3 regions of the Sphingomonas flavida genome follow, and region 1 is predicted to be linked to each of the others. Evidence: predicted binding sites of a transcription regulator. Region 1 holds the regulator's gene; each other region holds the start of a gene.
The links. Region 1 encodes LexA, which represses DNA repair genes until DNA is damaged. Its sites were predicted from a motif close to GTTCCNCNCTTGTTCT; they were not measured.

Region 1 (2,268 bases):
GGTCGGTCGTCGCGCTGCCGGTCGCCTCACCCTGCGCATTTGCGGTGGCGGTGGTCGGGGGAGTTTGGATCGCGTTGTGGCGGACGCGGTGGCGGTGGTTGGGCCTGCCGCCCTTGATGCTGGCGATCGGCATCATGCTGGCCGCGCCGACGCCGGACCTGATCGTGACCGGCGACGGGCGGCATGTCGCGGTCATGGCGGGGGATCGCGTGGCGCTGCTGCGCGACCGGGCAGGGGATTATATGCGCACCACCCTGACCGAACTGAGCGGGGCGGGTGGCGAGCCGCTGGCGCTGGCCGACCAGGGCAATGCGCGGTGCGGGCCCGATATGTGCGTGACGCGGCTGGCGCGAGGGGATCGGACTTGGCGGATTGCGGCGACGCGCAGCGGCTATCCGGTGCTATGGGCGCGGCTGATCGAACTGTGCGGCAAGGTCGATATCGTCGTTGCCGACCGGCGCCTGCCCGCGGCGTGTTGGCCGCGCTGGCTGAAGCTGGATAGCGGTGCCTTGCGACGGACCGGTGGGGTTTCGATCCGGCTTGACCCGCCGTCGGTTCGGATGGTGCGCCAGCCGGGGGACCGGCATCCGTGGATCCCCACGGCCATGGGGCAGGGGCGCTAGAGTTTGATCCGCCTGACCTGAACTATGGCCTTACCACCCCGGCGGAGGCCGGGGTCCAGTTGCGAAGGTTTCATTGATGGAACGCGTCGGTCGACCACCACCGCACCCCCAACTGGACCCCGGCCTCCGCCGGGGTGGTGTTTCGGCTTGACTGGATCAGCCTCCAAGCCTTTGCCATGCCATGCCATGCCATGCCATGCCATGCCATGCCATGCCATGCCATGCCATGCCATGCCATGCCATGCCATGCCATGCCATGCCATGCCATGCCATGCCATGCCCGAGTCTGTGCAAGCCTCTCCTTTGGCGAGAGGCGAGGGAAGGGCCGATAGCCAGCACCCCCTTCTCACATTCCGTGGTCTTCGCCTTCTGTCCCGTTAAAGGGCAGGGCAACGAACCAACCCAAGCTCAGTCGTAGCGGCGGAGTATGCCCGACAGCTTGCCCTGCACGCGCACTTGGGCAGGGGCATAACGTTGCGGGTCATAGGCACGGTTGGCGGGGTCAAGGCGGACCATCGAGCCTTCACGCCGGAAATATTTGAGCGTCGCCTCCGCATCGTCGATCAGCGCCACGACGATCTGGCCGTCGCGGGCCACGTCGGTGCGGCGGATCAGCGCATAGTCGCCGTCCAGGATACCCGCCTCGACCATCGAATCGCCCGACACTTCCAACGCATAATGCTCGCCTGCACCCAGCAGGGCAGCAGGCACCGCCAGCGTCGAGCTGCCCTCGAACGCCTCGATCGGCAGGCCGGCGGCGATGCGGCCATGCAACGGAATCTCGACCACGTCATTGGCCGGTTCGGCGATCGGCTTGGGCGCCGGGGGCCGCACATTGGCCTCGGTCGGCGCAGCCACGGGCTTTTCGGGGCGATCGGGCATCCGCAGCACTTCCAGCGCGCGGGCGCGGTTGGGCAGGCGACGAATGAAGTGGCGTTCCTCCAGCGCGGAGATCAGGCGATGGACACCGGACTTGGACTTGAGGTCCAGCGCCTCCTTCATCTCCTCGAAGGACGGCGACACGCCGGTTTCCTTCAAACGGTCGTTGATGAAGCAGACAAGCTCATGCTGCTTTGCGGTGAGCATCGCGATCCTCCGTCCAGAACAGACGTGGAACTTATATGGAACGTTTTGGCTTGCGTCAAGCTAGCATCAGGATTTCCGCCGAGTCGCCGGCTCGTGCGGCGGGGACATGCGGCGGGCGGATGATCAGGCAGGTCGAACGCGCCAGGGTAAGCAGCATCGAGCTGTCCTGAATGGCGGCGGCATGGACCCGGCCGTCGATCATCGCGGCGCGCAGGTAATCGATCCGCGGGCCGTTGGCGGGCAGGTCCTCCCCCAGGATCGCCGGGATCGGGGCGGGAAACGGATCGGCCGCGCCCGCCATATGCGCGATCAGCGGCCGGACGAACAGCGTCGCGGTCACGAAGGCGGAGACGGGATTGCCCGGGAGGCTGAGTACGACCGTGTCACCCAGGCGTCCGGCCATCATCGGTTTGCCGGGGCGAAGCGCGATCCGCCAGAAATCGACCTGGCCGCCCGCCGCCTTCAGCGCGGGCTGTACCAGATCATGGTCGCCGACGGATGCACCGCCGGTCGTCACCAGCAGATCGGCCTCGACCCCGGCAAAGGCATCGCGCAAGGC
Region 2 (2,268 bases), on a different contig from region 1:
TGTAGATGACCGTCGCGACCGCGTTGGCCGTATCGTGGAACCCGTTGACGAATTCGAACCCCAGCGCGATCAGCAGCGCGAGGCCGAGAAAGGCGAAGACGCCGACCACCATCGGCTCGCCGACGCGTGCGGTATCGATCGCGACGCTATAGCCCGCATAGAGCAGGCCGCCGACGAGCAGCGCGGCGAACAGCCACCGGCCCATGGGATGGAGCCCGGAATCGAGGCGTGGACCTCGCACGCGGGTTTCGGATTGGCCACCGGTTAGCGCATGAGCTGTCATAATGAAGTCGCGTTGCGCCTTTCCGATGACATTTTGATGACGACGGCCGGGTGGCTATCGCCGCGAGGAAATGCAGCCGAGGCCCTGTCGGAGCGTCCGGCTGCATTCCCTCGACAGATCTTAGTTGTTGCTGGCGAGCGCGATCGGTGCCCGCGACAGCGCCGCCAGCTTGGGCGCAGCGTCAGCCAGCATTTCCTTGCGGCAGCGCGCGGAGTCGGCATTGCGGCGCAGGTCCATCGTTGCCGGACCACAAGCGATCAGCGCGGCCCGGCGGATACGGGCGTCGAGCTGCACACGGTGATCGGCGCGGCGCAGGTCGAGGTCGGCGTGGCGGACGCGAACGACCACGGGCTCGCGAACTTCAGCCTGCGCCGCGACGGACACGAAAAGAGAGGCCGCTGTGGCGGCTGCCGTGAAGATCTTCATTGGATAGTGCTCCTGCATCGGGTCGTGCCCGTCACGGCGGCGTCGGCACCCATGAAGGGCACCCCGCTGCTCGTCGGCACGCCGCGCCTCTAGGCAGCGGAAATGTCGCTTTCATGTCGGACAAAAGACTGTCTGACGACTCGTCCCGCGATGAAACAGCGGCTGCCGGTCATCACGGGTGGTTGCCCCGCCAGCAAACGTTCCCTAACTGTTCGCGATGACCGTCGCTCCCCTCGATCCCGCTGCTTCGCCGACCGACTATCCCTATCTGCGATCGCTGAACCCGGCGCAGCGCGAGGCGGTGCTGACGACCGATGGTCCGGTTCTGGTCCTGGCGGGTGCGGGAACGGGCAAGACTGCGGCACTGACCGCCCGGCTGGCGCATCTGCTCTACACGCGCAAAGCCTGGCCGTCGGAAATCCTGTCGGTCACCTTCACCAACAAGGCCGCCAAGGAAATGCGCGAGCGCGTCGGGCGGCTGGTTGGCGATGCGGTGGAGGGGATGCCGTGGCTGGGCACCTTCCACGCGATCGGCGCGAAGATGCTGCGCCGCCATGCCGAGCTGGTCGGGCTGCAATCCAACTTCACCATCCTCGATACCGACGACCAGCTCCGGCTGCTCAAGCAGTTGATCGTCGCGGCGGATATCGACGAAAAGCGCTTTCCGGCCCGTGCGCTCGGCGGACTGATCGACGAGTGGAAGAACAAGGGGCTGGTTCCCGGCGATATCGACGCGGGCGAGGCGGAGCGTTACGCGAACGGCCAGGGCGCGGACCTGTACCGCCAGTATCAGGAGCGGCTGCGCAGCGTGAACGCCTGCGACTTTGGCGACTTGCTGCTCCACATGCTGACCATTCTGAAGACGGATCGCGACGTGCTGGAGCATTATCAGCAGCGCTTCCGCTATATCATGGTGGACGAGTATCAGGACACCAACAGCGTCCAGTATCTCTGGCTGCGGCTGCTCGCCCAGGCGCGCAAGAACATCGCGTGCGTCGGCGATGACGACCAGTCCATCTATTCCTGGCGCGGCGCCCAGGTGGAGAACATCCTGCGCTTCGAGCGGGATTTTCCCGGTGCGAAAGTGATCCGCCTGGAGCAGAATTATCGTTCGACCCCGCATATCCTGGGGGCGGCGTCGGGCGTGATCGCGCATAACGGCGGGCGTCTGGGCAAGACGCTGTGGACCGAACTGGATGTGGGCGAGAAGGTCCGGGTGCTGGGCGTCTGGGACGGGCCGGAGGAAGCGCGCCGGGTCGGCGAGGAGATTGAGGCGGCCCGGCGTTCGGGCACCTCGTACGGCGATATCGCCATTCTGGTGCGCGCGTCGCATCAGACGCGTGAGTTCGAAGACCGCTTCATCGCGATCGGCTTGCCTTACCGGATCGTCGGCGGCTTTCGCTTTTATGAGCGCGCCGAAATCCGTGACGCGCTGGCCTATCTCCGGATCGTCAACCAGCCGTCCGACGATCTGGCGTTCGAGCGGATCGTCAACGTGCCCAAGCGGGGCCTGGGCGACAAGGCGCTGGCCAAGATCCACCAGCTCGCCCGCGCCGAAG
Region 3 (2,268 bases), on a different contig from region 1:
AAGCACGGCGCTGACTGGTCCTCGACGGTGAACCACCAATTGGTGTCACCGGGCGCCTGCCGGTCGGCGGCCGCCTTGGGCTCGGCAAAGCGCGTGAAGGGCACTAGGCAGCGATACTCAGCCTTGAGCAGCCACGGCTTCCACATATTGCTCTGCATGTTCCGGGCGTTGGTCCACCAGTCGTAAACGAAAGGCAGTTCTCCCTCACGCGCCGGCCGCTTGCGCGGTTTGCGGGTTGGGAAGCCCCAGCGCATTGTGCTGAGCACCCGTCGGCCCTCCTCGACACGAACGACATAGCCGGGTTTGCCGGGCGCCGCGTAATCCTTCTCGACCTCCAGCGTGTTGCTCGCATCGTCGACTGCAGCAAGCGCGTCGAAATAGGTCCGCGGATCGACCTTGATGTTGTAAAGATTACACATTCGCCTGTTCGATCACGACCGGTAGCGCGACACAAGCTTCTTCCACGTCGCGGCATCCGGATAGGGCAGAGCGGCACCCGTAGGCTGGTCCCGCCCGATCACCACATGAGGACGCTGGGTGCGTCCTTCCGCCTGGCATGCCGAGCAACATAGCCGTCGACCAACCACCCCCAGCGTGCCGTCCCAACCTCGCCGGTAGAACAGCCACCAGAGCGCAACGGCATCGAAGACGCGGCCGTGACCGCATTTTGGACAGGTGAGGCGCAGCGTACGCTTGTGCAGGGCACGCTCCTCCAACGTGCGCAGACGCCGCCCGATATGATCGTGATCGGCCCCTGCCCCGCCTTCTTGGCTGCCCCTTTTACGGCCCTCATCTGCCACCGCCCTGTCCCGTTCCGATTATCGATCCGCTTCCGCAACGCCTTGACCCGCCTGCGGAATCAACGGAACATATAGCGAACATATGAGTCGCAGCAATGATGTCTTCCACCGCCCCACCCATCGAAACACTGGCTCGCCTGCGGAGCGCCATAGGCGCTGTGCGCGGCAGCGAGGGCGCAATTCTCCCTTTCGGCATCGAAGCGGTAGACACGCGATTGACGGGCGGCGGCCTGGCGCTCGGCGGTTTGCATGAGACGTCTTCGGCGACACCGACCCTTACGGATGATGCGGCTGCCACGCTGTTCGCGGTGGGGATTGCCGCGCGCGCAGCAGCGCTGAGCGGCCGCCGGGTGCTTTGGGCGCTCACCCGGTTCGACCTCTATGCGCCGGGTCTCGAACAGGCCGGGCTCAGCCCGGCCACGCTGTTCTTCGCCGAGGTACGTGAGGACAAGGACGTTCTGGCCGTCATGGAGGATGGCTTGCGTCATGGCGGGCTTGCAGCGGTCGTCGGCGAGGTAAAGCGCGCCGACATGGTCGCAACCCGGCGACTTCAGCTGGCGGCGATGACGGGGAATACGCCTGCCTTGCTTTCGCGTCGCTGGCGCCGACAGGGCACCTGCCCACTCACCGAGCTGTCGGCGGCAATGACACGGTGGCGGATCGCCTGCGCGCCCTCCACGCCGCTCCCCGCGCCCGGGGTCGGCCGCGCACGCTGGATGGTCGAGCTGGCGCGCCAGCGGGGCGGCCCGGGTTTCACGATGGAATTGGAGGCATGCGATGACACGGGTCGCCTCGCTCTACCTGCCGCATCTCGCGATCGAGCGAATGCGACGGCTGGAGCGGCCGCGCGCGCTGCCTGAGCCGAGGCCTGCGCTCATACTTCCAGTCGACGATGACCCCGGTGCCTGCTCGGTGCCGCGGGGCGGCGGCTGGCGTCCCGGTGCGCGCTGGGCGCAGCAAGGCGCTGCGCGTGCAACGGTCGAGGAGCAGGTAGCGGCGCTGCCGCTCCATCAGCGACCGCCGATGCGCGAGTTGGGCCGCCGGTCCGAGGCAGCGGATCACCCCTTCAAGCGACTGGTCGCAACGGACCAGCGTCAACCCACGGCGGCGTCTGTGACGCACCTCGTGCCGATGGTGCTGGCCGAGCAGATCGGACAGCGACAGGTCATCGCCGCCGCTTGCCCGGCGGCGATGGCGCTCGGACTGACCCCGGGCATGGCGGTGACGCAGGCGCGGGCGCTAATCCCGGATCTCGACATCCGCCCCGCCGACCGGGCGGCAGATATGACGTTGCTGGCGGATCTGGCGCTGCATGCCGTGCGTCATTGGACGCCGACCGCCGCGGTCAGCGGATCGGACGGGCTGTGGCTGGACCTGAGCGGCGTCGCGCATCTGCACGGCGGCGAGACCCGTTTCTGCCAACGACTGGTCCGGTTCTGCCGACGTTTCGGCCTGACCGCACGGGTCA

Region 2: a site for LexA is predicted at 909-924, ahead of U1703_RS01320 (ATP-dependent helicase). Genes of this name have one in related genera too.
Region 3: a site for LexA is predicted at 865-880, ahead of U1703_RS16010 (ImuA family protein). Genes of this name have one in related genera too.

What each region holds. Positions count from the first base shown of each region.
Region 1 covers NZ_JAXOJH010000003.1:136,735-139,002, forward strand. The annotation lists gene U1703_RS04865 (ComEC/Rec2 family competence protein) at 1-623, shown strand, start outside; gene lexA (transcriptional repressor LexA) at 1,032-1,709, opposite strand; gene U1703_RS04875 (molybdopterin molybdotransferase MoeA) at 1,765-2,268, opposite strand, start outside.
Region 2 covers NZ_JAXOJH010000001.1:295,899-298,166, forward strand. The annotation lists gene U1703_RS01310 (inorganic phosphate transporter) at 1-205, opposite strand, end outside; gene U1703_RS01315 (UrcA family protein) at 404-709, opposite strand; gene U1703_RS01320 (ATP-dependent helicase) at 927-2,268, shown strand, end outside.
Region 3 covers NZ_JAXOJH010000017.1:48,121-50,388, reverse strand. The annotation lists gene U1703_RS16015 (SOS response-associated peptidase family protein) at 1-419, opposite strand, end outside; gene U1703_RS16010 (ImuA family protein) at 896-1,660, shown strand; gene U1703_RS16005 (Y-family DNA polymerase) at 1,578-2,268, shown strand, end outside.